DNA from 3 places in the Paenibacillus sp. F411 genome. Region 2 is predicted to be linked to each of the others. Evidence: riboswitches for the same ligand, from Rfam matches in the RefSeq annotation. Region 2 holds a riboswitch; each other region holds the start of a gene.

Region 1 (5,223 bases), on a different contig from region 2:
TCCAGCAGGTTGTAGAGCAGATCACCGAATCATCATGGCAGAGCTATTTCGACCACTATGTGTATGGCGCACAGATGATGGATGTTGCCGTGGAAAGTATTGAGGGGGCCTCCACCGGTACAGCAGACCATCCTTCCTATACGACCACAGTGACGCTGAGCAGCCGGGGAGGACCGGTTCACCAGGTGCCCGTGACGTTCGCTTTTGAGAATGGAGAAACGATCCGCCGGGTGTGGGACGGCAGCGGCGAGGCTGCACGCTTCAAGGTGACCTCCTCCTCCCCGCTGATCTGGGCGATGGCTGATCCCGACTACACGATGGTGCTTGAGAACAAGCATGTGAACAACTATTTAAAGGCCGGCATGGAGGCCAAGCAGGTGACACGCTGGAACCTGAGCGTCACCAAGCTGATCGAGACGCTGTACGGAGCGCTGTCATGGTAGGGGGGATTATATGAGAACATACGCGGGTTTAGGATGGGGAAGTGTGAAGGATCAGTTTTATGTCATCATTCTGCTGTTTGTATATCGGCTGCTCTGGGGGTACTGCCTGTATCGCCTCATTTCCTCCATCGTCGTGCCGCTGCTGCTGCGATACCCCGATCCCGCTCCGCATGAGCTGAGCAGACTGCTTTATTTTTTTGAAGGAGAGCTGGCATTGACCCGCGGCGGCCTGCTTCCCGGTGCTGTATGGATGCTGATTCTCCTTGCGGCTGTGCATATTCTGCTGACTCCCTGCATTCGGGCCGGAATGATGTATCATCTTCACCGGGAAGCCGAGGGGGAGCGGGGGCTGTTTCTTTTTCAAGGCATGCGGAAGCTGTGGAAGCCCTTGACGCTGTTCTATATCCTGGAGCTGATCCTGCTGGGTCTGCCCTTGTATTGGTTACTTCCGGAGGCCCTGCCTTCCTTCATTGAAGCAGCCCGTCATCCGCAGGCGCTGCTGCAGCCGGGACTCTGGGTGCTGGGATGGCTTCTGTATGTATGGATCATCCGTCTGGCTTTGCTGTACATGCAGTTTGGATATACGTCCGGCACAGGAACTCCCGCAGCCCTGCTCTTGTTCCTGCGCCGCCTCGGCAGCGCGCTTCCGCTCTCCCTGCTCATTGGCGGCCTGGCCCTGCTGTCCTCGTTACTGATCGGCGGGATGTCCTTATGGTGGTCGGGCCTGATCGGCCTATTGCTGCAGCAGGCTTCCTATTTCCTGAAGAGCCTTTTTCAGGTGTGGGGAATGGCCTCACAGTATCACGTATTTAAATCATCATCTACAAAATAAAGAATTATCGGTCCACTAAAAAAGGAGCTGCCGACAAGATTGAATCTTGTGGCGACAGCTCCTTTTTGCTGTTTCCCGGGACATCCGTTTCTTTTTTTATTAAATATCGTTCCTTTGTTTGCCAAAATGTAAATACTCTGCTAAAATAACGAAAGTGATAGTAACAAATTTGTCATCTTGATGTCATCATTTATGTACCTAGCCATATTGTCGTTGAGTCCAATACTTTAACATTTTTCAGAAAGCCGAATTTCCGAATGTAAGGAAAACGGGGGATCCGTCCTGGGTGAATTGACCTTGTAACAGAGGGGTCATAGGTTAACCTTCTCAACCGAACCCTTAAGCTAACCTCGCAGGCTTGGAAGGAGCTTTTCACGTGAAGAAGAAGTTGGCTGCAGTCTCACTTGGTTTAGCGCTCGCGCTCAGCATTACTGCCGGAAGCGCTTTCGCAGATTCAAAGCTTACCAGCACGATTAAGCCGGTCATGGGCGTAAGCTACAAGATGGGTGGAACAACGACGAAAGGCTTTGATTGTTCCGGATTTACAAGTTATGTGTTCAAGAAGCTCGGTGTCACCTTACCGCGTGTTTCTTCCGCTCAATATAAGGTGGGGACCTCTGTGTCCAAGAGCAGCCTGAAGGCCGGTGATCTCGTATTCTTCAATACGACAGGCCGCGGTGTTTCCCACGTTGGGATTTATGTAGGCAACGGCAAGTTTGCTCATTCCTCCAGCTCCGAAGGAGTCACTATTACCAGCCTCAACTCCAGCTATTTCGCCAAGCGTTATGTCGGAGCCAAGCGGGTCATGAGTGAGAGCAAGTACAAGGCCGTCGCCGTGAATTACAACTAATCCAATTCATGTCATTGACTTGCCTCGAAGCAGATGCGCCAACATCTCTTCGGGGCTTTTGTTTGTGCTATACTTCTATAACGCAGGAAGAAGGCAAAAGGTTTTTCATTTTACAAAAAAATATGTAAAAGCCACAACTTTTTATCTTCTCGTGCGTCTTACTGCTTTAATACCCGTATCCCTGAGTATGAAACACATTTTGGAAAATAATATGTTATATATTCTCAAAGCGTAAACAACCCTTTGCCGTGAGGTGCCTCCCATGATTGACTCATACCCTTTATTTCGAGCAGTTCCCATGACCTTTGAGCATGCAATCGACGTATGCAGCTGGCGTTATCCAGAGCCCTACAATATTTATGGCTGGCTCCCGTGGGAGCAAATGGTTCAGCTTGGCGTGGAATTCGGCGATCCCCTCATTCGGGAGGAGCAGTATCTTTCTGTAGTGGATGAGCAGGACAGACTATGGGGGTTCGCACAGCTATTTCCCTTGGACCGGGTCATTCGCATCGGTCTCGGGATGCGCCCTGATTGGTGCGGACATGGAATGGGTAAGCGATTTGTGGAGGCCATTGTGGACGAGGCCAAGCGCCGTTATCCAAGCGGCCCCTTAGATCTGGAGGTTCTGGCCTGGAACGAGCGCGCGATCCGCACCTACCGCAAGGCCGGCTTTGGCATTACGGATTCTTATGAGAAGCTTACGCCTTCCGGGATGGCCGAGTTTTATTGTATGGAATATGTGCCGAGCTAAAGACTGCATTTTGTCACGATTCTGTGATATTATAGCTTTCAGATGAGCATGTCTGTGCTTTTTTTGTCACAACTGCTTTGCTGTCCCGACAGGATCGTCTATAATAGGAATACATGCACATACATAGGAAAGGACGATTTGACGATGCAGAAATGGATCATGAGCGGCATTTTCTTCTTCTCATGCGCGTTGGCTCTTGTATTGTTGTTCACGCTTCCAGGTAAAGAAGAGGCTGCAGAAGAAGCGAAGCCGACCATGCCGGAGGTTACTATGGTTGCAGCAGACGCTGAAGCCGTACTGAAGAGCAGCTGTATTACCTGTCACGGAGACCAGCTTCAAGGCGGTGCAGGCCCAGCTCTGAATCAGGTAGGCGCTAAGCTGGATGCTGAAGCCCTCTTCACTGTGATTTCTAAAGGCCGCCCACCAGGCATGCCTGCTTTCAAGGATTCGCTGTCGGAAGAGGAAATTGCTAATGTGGCGATGTACCTCGCCGAGAAGAAATAATAGCTTCACACGAAACACGCTTGGTCTCATGCAGACCCAAGCGTGTTTTTTTAATGTATAGGTGGTGATTGGATCTTCCCCATGGACCCTCGTTATCCGTTCTCTGCGGACCTTCTTTTCTCGTATACCTCGTTAAACTGTTGTGCCTCTTTAATATCGAGTGCGGTAATACCACCCTCATTCCAGGAGGTCAGCCGCAGCGTAACCGTCTTGAAATCAATGGTGATATAAGGATGGTGGTCAAACGCCTCCGAGATCGCTGCTACCTCATCCACAAAGGCAATGCCTTTCATAAAGGAAGGGAACGTATATTTTCTTATAATCCACCGCCCCTGCTCCAGCTCCCATCCCTCCAGCTTCTCCAGATGGGCTTCTACCTCCTGCTGTGTGTACAGCATGCTTATCTTCCTCCCCCGTAATTCCTATTCCAGCAAGCTCTCCTCAGATTAGCGAGACCACATCCAGCTCTTCCTCACCAATCAGTACATTGATGCGATGCTGCTTCGGATCGTGGATAACGACTCCGCTTCCTACCGGGATTACCGGCTCCGTACCCAGCGCATAAAATAAATCCTCTGCCAAGGCCTCATGGACCTCATTCTGCTCGGTCGTGTTCAAATGCTCCCAATCGCTCAGATCCATTTCAAAAAAAACATAGCTGTCCGGAATGCGTCCGACCGCTACCGTAAAGTCAGCAAGAATCTCACCGTAATCTCTACCATGCTTCACACCCATTGACTGTTCACTCCTTTGATAAGCCCTCATCATGCACTTAGTTTTCCCCTGTCTCTATTATACCGGAAAATACCGCTAAAAAAAAAAGCCCTTCCTGACGATAAATAGGGTAGTACCCATGCCACCCCTTATAAAGAGGCGGCCAGCGGGTAAACGAATGGATTCGTTACTTATTTTCTCATGGATGAGGTGTGCTATGGAAATCGCAACAGTCATAGGCTTAGTTTTGGGTTTTCTGTCCGTAATCGTCGGTATGTTTTTGAAAGGTGCCCCCGTTACGTCACTGGTGAACCCAGCAGCCTACCTTATTATTTTTGGAGGAACGGCAGCAACCATTTTTATCGGCTTCCCGATGGCCGAGCTGAAGAAGTTCCCCAAGCTGGTCAAGATGACCTTCTCCAAGCAGAATCTGATGGATAAGGCCGAGCTGATCTCCACGTTCATGGACTGGGCTTCCATCACCCGCCGCGAAGGCCTGCTTGCTCTGGAAGCGAAGGTGGAAGAAATCGACGATGCCTTCCTCCGCAATGGAATGCGGATGATTATTGACGGCAACGATCAGGAATTTGTCAGCGATGTGCTGATGGAGGATATTCATGCAACCGAAGAGCGCCATCGTTCGGGGGCTCTGATCTTTTCACAGGCGGGCATGTACGCGCCTTCGCTCGGGGTATTAGGAGCTGTTATCGGCCTGATTGCCGCGCTGTCGGATATGAGCGATATGAACGAGCTGGCCCACGCCATCGGAGCTGCATTTATTGCAACCCTGCTCGGTATTTTTACCGGTTATGTTATTTGCCACCCGCTGGCCAACAAGCTTAAGCGCATGTCCAAGCGGGAGGTCGAAATCCGCATGATGATGGTTGAAGGACTGCTGTCCATTCAATCCGGCGTATCCACTATCGCGATCAATCAGAAGCTGTCTGTGTTCCTGACTCCGACGGAGCGTCTGCAAATGAGCGAAAAGGAGGCGGGGGCTGGTGAGCAAAAAGACTAGGCATGAGCCCCATGAAGAGCATGCCGATGAATCCTGGCTGCTGCCTTACGCCGATCTTCTTACACTGCTGCTTGCCTTGTTCCTCGTGCTTTACGCCATGAGTGCCTCCGA
Region 2 (5,223 bases):
AGCGCGGCCAGCCGCTGGATTGCAGAGACCGAAGCACTATTCCGCAAGCTCGCGGAAGAGCGGCGGCAAGCCGATAACTAATGCTTCACCGCTTTCCTTGCTGAAACGACAATAGGCAGGCGAGACAGAGTATTCTGTCCCGCCTGCCTATTTCACACACTGCTTCATGCCCGGCCTGGCCCGCAGGCTTCACCTTAGGTGTTAACGACTTCACCTTCAAAGCGGTCAATATTATTCTTAGTTCCGATGACGACCATTATATCTCCCGCCTTGAGGACGTCCATCGCCGTCGGCGCCACAATAATACCCTTATGCTGATTGAGAGCCACGACGCTCACTCCGTATCGCGTCCGGGTGTTCAGCTCGCTGAGCGTTTTGCCGTCCATGCATTCGGTTACGGTCATCTCCACCAGCAAATAATCCTTCGACAGCTCCATATAGTCCACCAGATTGGGAGTCACGAGCTGATGCGCGACCCGGATGCCCATATCCCGCTCCGGAAAAATCACGCGATCCACGCCCAGCTTATCCAGAGCCCTTCCGTGCAGCACCGAGATCGCTTTGGCTACGACCGTCTTCACACCAAGCTCCTTGAGCTGAATTGCCGTCAGGATGCTCGTCTGGATATCATCGCCGATGGCCACAATCCCGCAGTCAAAGTTTCGGATGCCTAGCGATTTCAGCACCTCTTCATCCGTAGCATCCGCAACAACGGTATGTGTCAGCAGATCGCTCATATCCTCCACAATCTCTTCGTCCCGGTCCACGCCCAGCACCTCATAGCCAAGGTCCATCAGCTCCAGCGCCAGACTGGCGCCGAAGCGACCAAGGCCGATCACCGCAAACTGTTTTGGTTTCATGTCCTTCTATCCCCTTATCCAATAATCATTTTGCCTTCCGGATACCGGTACAGCTCTTTTCCCTTCTTCGGCCCGAGCGCGAATACGAGTGTCAGCAGGCCGACCCGGCCCGCAAACATGGTCACCGTAATCAGTACCTTGCCGAGCAGGGACAGCTCGGGCGTCAGTCCCATGGACAATCCTACCGTAGAAAATGCCGAGGCCGTTTCAAACAGAATCGCCAAAAAGCTCGCATCCTCCGTTGTAGACAGCACCATAGCCACTGCTACAATAAACAGCAGAGCCAGCAGAGAGACCGTCAGTGCCTTAAAGATCCGCTCCTGCGCCAGCCGGTGACGGAACAGCACGATATCATCACGTCCGCGAATCATCGAAATGACGGCACCGATCATAATCGTAAAGGTCGTCGTCTTGATTCCCCCGCCCGCCGATCCCGGCGATGCTCCAATAAACATAAGAATAATGATAAAAAACTGAGTGGCCTGGCGCAAATCCGGAATATTCAAGGTGTTGGCCCCTGCCGTCCGCGGCGTGACGGACTGGAACAAGGAGCCCCACAGCTTGCCGTCCCAGCCCAGTGCGCCCAGCGTTTTGACATTCGTAAATTCAAATATAAATATAATGACCGTACCGATCACAATCAGCGCTCCCGTCATGGACAGCACCACCTTGGAGTGCAGGGACAGCTTCCGCCGGGTTTTATAATCTACGATTTCTGACATTACAATAAAACCGATTCCGCCGGATATAATAAGAAATAGGCTCGTAAGATTAACAAAAGGATCACTCACATAACCCGTCAGGCTTCTGAAATCTCCGAACAGATCAAAGCCCGCATTGTTAAACAGGCTGATCGCGTGGAAAACAGCAAAATAGGCCGCTTTGCCCAAGGGCATATCGAATGCCCATCTGGCCGTATAAATGATTACCGCCACCCCTTCAATATACAAGGAGTACAGCAGCACTCTTCGGATCAGCCGCACGATCCCTTCCATAGCGGTCTGATTCATGGCCTCCTGCAGGATCAGCCGATCCTTGAGCGAGATTCGGCGCTTGAGAACCAGTGCAATCAAAGTAGCCATCGTCATAAAGCCCAGGCCGCCTACTTGTATCATACACATAATGACGATTTCCCCAAACGTGCTGAAGAACGTTTCTGTATCCACAACGACAAGACCCGTAACGCAGGTTGCAGAGGTGGCCGTAAACAAGGCATCCATAAATCCGAGCCCTTCCCCGCTTTCGCTGGCTATGGGAAGCATCAGCAGAAAAGCCCCCGTCAAAATAATGGCACTAAAGCCCGCAACCAGAAACTGCGGCGGGGACAAGCGGAGCCATTTCAGCTTCCATTTCAACTTCCGTTTCACTTTGCTCACCTCTTAAAAATGGCACATAAAAAAGACACTGGAAATCCAATGCCTTTTTATCGCGTTTGGGTCCCTGTGCACACAGCCTACGAGGTTAGCTGACGGATTCGGGCATATCACAGGCTGCCCTATTCGCTTCTCCTGCAAAAAGCGAAATTCACCCCAATTACATGGTTCCCCCGTTTTCTTATCGAAACTCGGCTGATCTATTCAATTATCGTCATGACGTTCTGACATGATGTGATTATAACGCATGCAGCCAGGGAATATCCAAAACCGTTTTTGACGGAAATCCATGTAAAAAGGTTCAAATTAGCCATATTCCAGAATCACAGCATCCCCTTTTCTGAGGTTTTCGAAATCTTTCCCGTGTTTTCAGTTTTTTTCAAGCTATTTGAAGGTTTCCTTCCTTGGACCATGCGCCCTTATTTGTGCTCCCGGCATCCCAGCCTATATACTTCTAAATAACAAAGCCTTCAACAGAGTCATCAAACTGAAAATCCATTTCGCAATAAAGGAGGGACATCATGAATCGGTCAGGCTCCCCGCTGGTCCTTAGGCCAGATTTCAAGCCCTTGCTCCTGATGGCTTTGGCCGGCTGTATACTGTTTCTCGCCCTGCAGGTGTACCCTGCACTATATTCCGGGGCGTCAACACCCCAGCCCATCGACAAATCCGAAGCAGCAGCGGCGGCACAGCGCTTTTATACCGAACAGATGACGCTGAGTCCCGGCAGCAGCCAAGAGCCCTTAGTGACATATACTGCGCGCTCTGAGCTTTACGGCTACCTGATGAAGGAGAAGCTGGTGCAGCTCTATGACGAACAATTCAAGGAGAAATATCCTTATGAGCTGTACCGGGTCACTCTCGATCAAGGAAATAGCAATGCCATCCATGTCGATGTCAATATGCATACCGGAGCAATTGCCGGCTTCACCTACGATTCGCAGGACTCCGGCTATGAGGGCGCCATGCTGCAGGAGGGCCGGGCGCAGCGGCAGCTACTGCTCCTGCTCGAAGGAGAGCTGACGCTTGCGGAGAAGCAGGCTTTAGCTGCCCCTTGGGTACAGCGCGCAGGCTATGATCCCGAGCAGCTGACGATGGTCACAGGCAAACGTGAGCCCGGGCTGATCTACCGGGACCCTGATGCTAAGGCCGGGGATGCGGTGCTGCAGCTTGCCTTTACTTTTGAGAACGGACAGCTTCGTTCTTTCGAGCCGGCTTTTGCCGCTCCTGAATCTCATCTGGCTTATGTCGATCAGCAGACCATGGCTGCCGTGCTGCTTACCTTGCTGGGCTACGGGCTGTTCACCCTTCTCCTGGGCATCCTGGCCGTCATTTACAGCGTCAGAACCCGGATGTACATCTCCTGGAAGCGAGGCGTTCTGCTTGCAGTCATCGTGTTTGTAACGCAAATGCTCAATGTGTACAATATGCTGCCGTCCTATGAAGCTCAAGGGATGTCGGAGACCATGATCGGCGGGCGGCTTCTCTTCTATGCCGGCTACTCCCTAGTCTTTTCGGCCCTGGTCTACTTCTCTCTTGCCGGGGGAACAGGGCTGTGGCTCAAAGAGGATGGCTTGAATCCTTTTCCCGAGGTCCGTGAGACCGGTTATGGCCGCTATGTATTGCAGAGCATGAAGCTGGGTTATGTATGGGCATTTATCTTGATGGGCGTGCAGTCAATTATTTTTGTCGTTCTCGGGCTGACACTGAACACATGGTCAACCATTGACGCCAGCCAATCTCCCTACAATATGCTGTATCCGTGGCTGTTCCCTCTGATGGCATGGTTTGCCGGCATCATGGAAGAAACCGTATACCGCCTGTTTGGCATTAAGATGCTGTCCAAGATATTCCGGAGCACGCTGGCCGCAAGTCTGATTTCGTCCCTGATTTGGGCGTTGGGGCATACGCTGTATCCTATTTTCCCAATCATATCAAGGCCGATCGAGCTCATCGTTATCGGTTTACTGTTCAGCTTTATCTTTCTGCGGTATGGATATTTGGCGGTCATGTTCTCCCACATCGTCTTTAACAGCATCCTGATGGGCTTCAGCCTGGCGATGATGAATGGAACAGGGAACATACTCACAGGCATCTTCTACATGCTGCTGCCAGCCATCGTGGGGTATCTGATCCATGTCTTCCATCGTCCGAAGATCCTTCCCGGCCCCGCAGCATAAAGCGATTCATACAGCACTGCGATGACACTATAAAAGAGGCTGTCTCTTTGAATCAATCCAAATAAAGACATGGAGGAGCTGGGCTAACCGCCCTGACTCTTCCATGTCTTTATTATTAATCTTGCTTTGGCGAGACGAATTCATCCTCTCTATTCGTTTCCGCCATCGGTCTGCATCTCGTCATTCAACGCCTTCAGAATCTGCCTCGCCAACTTGTCGCCAATCGATAACGGGCGGAAATCCTCAATACTGGCTTCCTTGATCTTCTTCACCGAGCCGAAATGCTTCAGCAGCAGCTTGCGCCGCTTCTCGCCAATGCCGGGAATGGCATCCAGCTTCGAGGTGACCATCGACTTGCCCCGCTGCTCGCGGTGAAATGAGATGGCGAACCGGTGCACCTCATCCTGAATGCGCTGCAGGAGATAGAACTCCTGGCTGTCCCGCGGCAGCGAGACTGGCTCCGGCGGGTCACCGACCATCAGCTGAGCTGTCTTATGCTTGGCATCCTTGACCAGACCACAGACCGGGATAAAGAGCCCCAGCTCGTTCTGCAAAATGTCAGACGCTGCCGAGATCTGCCCTCTGCCACCGTCCACAACGATCAGATCCGGCATGGCAAGATTCTCCTTCAGCACTCGTTCATAGCGGCGCCGGATCACCTCGCGCATCGTCTCATAATCATCCGGCCCCTGTACGGAGCGTACCTTATATTTACGGTACTCTTTTTTGTCCGGCTTGCCATCAGTGAATACCACCATCGCCGAGACCGGATTTGCTCCCTGAATGTTGGAGTTATCAAACGCTTCGATC
Region 3 (5,223 bases), on a different contig from region 2:
GATTACCGGGCGTGGACACGAGAAATTCCTCTACACTTCTGACGGGTTGCAGCAGATGAGTGATGCCGACATTGTCCAGTCTCATATGGTGCGGGTGTAAATGTTAAATACTGCCGGAAATCCGGCAGTATTTTTATTTATCGAAACAGAGGAGGTTCAGCACATGAAAAAATCCTGGATATGGTTACTGTCCGCGGCGTTATTGTTCTCGTGCTCATCCAGTCCAGTACAGGATGAGTCATCCGGGGACCAGGAAGCCCCTGTGGATCAGCATTCTTCCGGCAGCCAAGCGCCGAAGCAGAATAGTGAGCAGGAAAGCTCCGACGGGTCGTACACGTACAGCGTAGTCGCAGAAGAATTGCAGATTCCATGGTCCATTGCGATCTCCGGGAAGGATATTTACATCAGTGAACGGGAAGGACAGATTGTATCGCTGAAGGATGGTCATCGGGAGCGTCTTCCGGTGGATACGAAGCAGCCTGTTAAGGCGCAGGGTGAAGGAGGGCTATTGGGCCTTGTGCTGGCCCCGGACTTTGCTAGCAGCCGATTAGCTTACGCTTATCACACGTACGAGGAAGGCGGCGAAATGAAGAATCGCGTCATACTCATTCGACAGGAGGAAGAGGCTTGGCAGGAGGTCGAGGCGTTCATTGAGGACATCCCGGGCTCTAATGTGCATAATGGCGGACGCATGAAATGGGGGCCCGATAAGAAGCTGTATTTGACTACCGGGGATGCAGGTGAAGGAGAGATGGCACAGAATGTCGAGAGCCTGGGCGGCAAAATATTACGTATGAACCCGGATGGCTCGATTCCGGAAGACAATCCTTTTCCGAACTCCTATGTGTATTCCTACGGACACCGCAATTCTCAAGGTCTTGCCTGGGATGCGGCAGGGCGCATGTTCAATTCCGAGCATGGTCCCAGCGGCCGTGTTGGCGGGCATGATGAGATAAACAGCATTGAGCCGGGCAGTAATTATGGCTGGCCGGATAACATCGGGGATGAGCAGCAGGAAGGGATGGTGCCTCCTTTGCTTCATACCGGCGAGGAAGCCATTGCCCCTTCGGGAACTCTTTATGAACAAGAGGATATGCTTCTGATTGCGGGTCTGAGGGGAGAAGCATTATACCGCTTTGATCTTGAAAAGAAGAAGCTGAACACTGTGCTGGACGGTGTCGGCAGAATTCGCGATGTACAGATGAGTGAGGATGGAGTCTACCTCATTACGAACAATACTGACGGACGCGGGACACCATCTCCAGGAGATGACCGCCTGCTGCTGCTTCAGCCAAAGCAAGAGCAGAAATGATTAAATATGCAGGAGCTGTTTAATGATAAAGGAGACCTGTCCAGGGCAGAATAAATCTTTTACAGGAAAGGAGCACATCTTATGTCAACCATATCACCTGAAAAGCTTCAGCAATGTATTGACGAGTGCCTGCGCTGCATGCAGGCATGCAATCGCTGCTACAGTGCCTGCCTGGAGGAAGAAGACCTGCAAATGATGAAGGAATGTATCCGAATGGATCGCGAATGTGCAGAGCTCTGCGCTTTTGCAGCTCAAGCAATGTCGATGAATAGCAGCTATATGAAGCAAATTTGTGAGGCCTGTGCTGAAATGTGCGAGGCTTGCGGAAACGAGTGCAGCAAGCACGAGCATGAGCACTGCCGTCAATGTGCGGAGGCCTGCTTCTCATGTGCCAAGGCCTGCCGGGAGATGGCGGCCTAACTAATACGCTATTATGAAGTCCTATAAACAGCCCTGAACACTTCCTAATGAATGTGTTTGGGGCTGTTTTTGTCATGCTCCAAGCCCTCACTGCAACCCATGACAAATTAGTTACAAAAATGATTGACAGCTTGTCCTGTGATGTACTACATTAAGGGAGAGAGTTACAAAAAATTCATTAATATGCCGAATTTCGATATAGAAAACGGGGGAACCACTGCCGGGTGAATTATTCTTGTTTGAGAGGGAATATAGGGGACCCTTAACCGAACCCTTAGCTAACTCCGTAGGCACCGAAGGGAGCACTATCTTTTGAAGAAGCTGCTATTGTCTGTATTAGGTTCTGCTTTAATCTTTTCATCGGGTGCGGTTACGGCATTCGCAGATCAGGGGCCGAAGCTTCAAGCTGAAGTGACTAAGCTTGTCGGAACCCCTTATAAGTGGGGCGGCACGACCGTAAGTGGATTTGACTGCTCCGGATTCATTTTGTACATATTCAGCAAGTATAATGTAGACCTGCCACGTACCTCCGCAGCCCAGGCTACCGTAGGTGTGAAGGTAGAGCGTGATGATTTAAGGCTTGGTGATCTGGTATTCTTCAATACGTCGGGCAGAGGCGTATCTCATGCCGGAGTCTACATTGGTAACGGTCAATTTGCGCATGCTTCCACCAGTAAAGGTGTAAGAATCAGCAAGCTGAGCGAGTCTTACTATGACAGCAAGTACGTGACTGCACGCCGGGTGATCGACCAGAAGGATTACATCCAGATGGTGGGCGAAATCAGCTAAGCAAGAGGTATTATGATTGGAATCAGGGGCCTGCGATGAACTTCGCAGGCTTTTTGTGTATCATGGAGATATGAAGGAGGGGGTGATTCCATGCTCAAGCGACTGAAGTCATATCTGAATCAACGCCGTAAGCCCGTTTCTAACCCTGAGCCGGAGCTCGTGATCACAACGGAGCGGGATGAAGAGCGCACCCTGCTTCTCATTAAATCCGGTGTGCAGAGGTCGGTAGAGCCGATCATCGGGGAGACCGTTCTTCAGATCGCGGAGATGCATCAGGTTGAATGGAGCTCCTTTTGCAAACGTGGAACCTGTGCGCGATGCCGCTGCATCATACTGGAAGGAGAGGAGCTGCTCTCCTCTCCGAACGAGGCTGAGGAGGCTCGGCTCGATCCGGAGGAGCTGGAGGAAGGCTACCGGTTAGGCTGCCAAGCCAAGGTGAAGCAGCCCGGAGATATGACGATTCGGCACACGCCTTATTTCTAGGAATAAGGAGAGCGCCAGATGCCGCATGCTATCTTGTATAACGGTTAGGAGGGAATGTGTATGACTCGAAACCTGCAAAAGGTGCCCTATGGATATGTCCCCCCTGTGGAGACAACCAAAGGCACACTGATCTATTATGATCCTTTTGAAGAAATCGGCAGAGAGCAAGGGCTGTCTCAAGCGGTACAGGTGAAGAGCGAGCAGGCATTTCAGCGGCTCGTGCTTTATCCACTCCATGAACAGACGATGAAACGAATGTATAAACGGGAGGGGACCTCCTTTTATAAAAGAGAAAACGCATTACAGGACTGGATTCAGGAGCAAAGCGTAGGTGATATCGAGCTGGACGCCTGGGAAGGCAAACGGAAAAAATACGTCCCGATCGAAGCCGCCCTCCGCCACCTGACCGAGAAGAATCCAGCTCCGTATTTTCTGCTGGTGTCTGGAGAAACAGCCAATGCCTTCGCCTCTTATCATGTGTTTCAGGAGTGGATTGTCAAGATTCGCTTGCTGCTTCTGGAGGAGCCCGCTTCACTTCATCCTCGGCTGCAGCAGTATGACAGCCGATGGAGCAGGATCACTTTATAATATCTACTGCCAAAAGTGATCGTTAGGCCGATTTCCGCGGAATTAGCCGGGTAGAAAGCATGATCGTTTCCACCGGTGCCCCCGGGCGATGCAGGCGCCGTTCCAGCGCTTCAATGGCCCGGGCACCCAGCTCTTCCTTGCTCAGCTGAATCGTTGTAAGTGGCGGAGCGGAGAGTGAAGCCCCCCACACATTATCTATGCCGATGACCCGGCAGTCCTCCGGAATGGAGTAGCCGTGTTTTTGCAAAGTCTCCATCCACTCCAGCGCGATATCATCGTTCGCCCCAATCCATCCGTCAGGACGCTCGTCCTCCGGGATCTGCTCCAGAGATTTCAGCACTTCATCTCCCCAATGACCTCTTTCGTAGGGCACCTGCCATTCCAGCAGAGTCGTGCCTTGCTGCAAAAAGTCACCACCCACACCTAATTGAACACCGATCCTTCGCTGCAAAAAGCTCGCCGAGCGTCCATCGTCGGTAATGAAGCCAATACGCCGACAATGCTGTGACTGGAGAAACGTAGAAGCTGTGGATCCGGCATTCACATCGTCATGGCGAACCGTATCACACTGCAGCAGCGGCTCCTGATGATCCACAAGGACTAAGGGAAGCTGGATATCTGCCATTCGCTGCAGCAGCGGATATGGAAAAGCCCCCATAACAATGATGCCAATGCATTGATCCCAATGGACATGAGGGGCAATGAGCTGCTCTGCCGGAACGTCTGCAGGCGACAGCTCCTGCGGCGGAGATACGATTGCATGCAGCCATCCTCGCTCCTCACAGGCTGCAAGCATGCCTGACAGAACCCGCTCCCAGTAATTCGGCTCGCCGCGGTTCTGCTGCTTCATGCAGATCAGCACGAAGGAAGCCTCCCGGTTGTCATCCGGCGATTCCTGGTTGTCAGGCTTAGCCATAGCTATTGAAGTGCGATAGCCTGATGCTCTGGCTAGCTCCAGCACCCGGCTGCGTGTCGCTTCACTGACGCCTGACTTACCGCTCAATGCTCTGGAAACGGCATATTTGGACAGGCCAAGCTGGTCGGCCAAGGTTTGAATCGATACTTTTCGTGACATATTCAATTCTCCTCTACGTTGATTCCTTGATTCCAATACTTCATGAAATCGCATTGACGTATAATACGCTCCGAAGTACACTAAAGGCTAATAACGTTATGATAGTTGATGATAACAAAAATAACAATATATAAAGAAGGCATTATATGCTTTATGCTCACTTCTTCAAGTCACGAAAGGACGGCAGCCTATGATTTACATCCAGCGGTTTATTCAGTTTTTGTCAGACAAGCAGTGGAGAGAAGGCATTGAGATTACGGAATGGAATATGCAAAAGGCTAAATACATCACGCCCGGGGTGTATGAAAGGTTGACGGAGCAGCCGGAGCTGACCTCCGTAAATCCGTTGAACAGCCAGCATGGGATTACGTATTTTCTAAGCAAGCAGGTGGAAATTCCGTCTCACTGGCAAGGTGCAGAGGCTGCTCTTGTATTTGAGGCGGGTGGAGAAGGTTTGTTAAAGGTGAATGGAGAGCCGTATCATGGTCTGGATCGTAACCATTGGTTTGTACCGCTGCCTGCGGCGAGGGTAGGGACTGCACCACAGCTGGACATC

The links. A riboswitch is a leader RNA that binds a small molecule or an ion and turns the genes downstream of it on or off. The one in region 2 is predicted to bind cyclic di-AMP.
Region 1: it holds a riboswitch for cyclic di-AMP, as region 2 does, so the genes downstream of both, JJQ72_RS18950 (C40 family peptidase) here and JJQ72_RS07685 (TrkH family potassium uptake protein) in region 2, are expected to answer to the same signal.
Region 3: it holds a riboswitch for cyclic di-AMP, as region 2 does, so the genes downstream of both, JJQ72_RS09870 (C40 family peptidase) here and JJQ72_RS07685 (TrkH family potassium uptake protein) in region 2, are expected to answer to the same signal.

What each region holds. Positions count from the first base shown of each region.
Region 1 covers NZ_JAGFIP010000024.1:14,704-19,926, reverse strand. Annotated here, with positions in the region: gene JJQ72_RS18960 (M1 family metallopeptidase) at 1-443, shown strand, start outside; gene JJQ72_RS18955 (hypothetical protein) at 454-1,275, shown strand; cyclic di-AMP (ydaO/yuaA leader) riboswitch at 1,509-1,648, shown strand; gene JJQ72_RS18950 (C40 family peptidase) at 1,652-2,125, shown strand; gene JJQ72_RS18945 (GNAT family N-acetyltransferase) at 2,388-2,876, shown strand; gene JJQ72_RS18940 (c-type cytochrome) at 3,021-3,380, shown strand; gene JJQ72_RS18935 (4a-hydroxytetrahydrobiopterin dehydratase) at 3,473-3,778, opposite strand; gene JJQ72_RS18930 (hypothetical protein) at 3,822-4,115, opposite strand; gene motA (flagellar motor stator protein MotA) at 4,312-5,112, shown strand; gene motB (flagellar motor protein MotB) at 5,096-5,223, shown strand, end outside.
Region 2 covers NZ_JAGFIP010000005.1:168,105-173,327, forward strand. Annotated here, with positions in the region: gene JJQ72_RS07675 (LysR family transcriptional regulator) at 1-81, shown strand, start outside; gene JJQ72_RS07680 (potassium channel family protein) at 195-860, opposite strand; gene JJQ72_RS07685 (TrkH family potassium uptake protein) at 875-2,215, opposite strand; cyclic di-AMP (ydaO/yuaA leader) riboswitch at 2,296-2,440, opposite strand; gene JJQ72_RS07690 (CPBP family intramembrane glutamic endopeptidase) at 2,755-4,413, shown strand; gene uvrC (excinuclease ABC subunit UvrC) at 4,563-5,223, opposite strand, start outside.
Region 3 covers NZ_JAGFIP010000007.1:160,302-165,524, forward strand. Annotated here, with positions in the region: gene JJQ72_RS09855 (UDP-N-acetylmuramoyl-L-alanyl-D-glutamate--2,6-diaminopimelate ligase) at 1-100, shown strand, start outside; gene JJQ72_RS09860 (PQQ-dependent sugar dehydrogenase) at 164-1,312, shown strand; gene JJQ72_RS09865 (four-helix bundle copper-binding protein) at 1,394-1,732, shown strand; cyclic di-AMP (ydaO/yuaA leader) riboswitch at 1,907-2,040, shown strand; gene JJQ72_RS09870 (C40 family peptidase) at 2,045-2,521, shown strand; gene JJQ72_RS09875 (2Fe-2S iron-sulfur cluster-binding protein) at 2,612-3,004, shown strand; gene JJQ72_RS09880 (hypothetical protein) at 3,065-3,592, shown strand; gene JJQ72_RS09885 (LacI family DNA-binding transcriptional regulator) at 3,615-4,667, opposite strand; gene JJQ72_RS09890 (alpha-mannosidase) at 4,858-5,223, shown strand, end outside.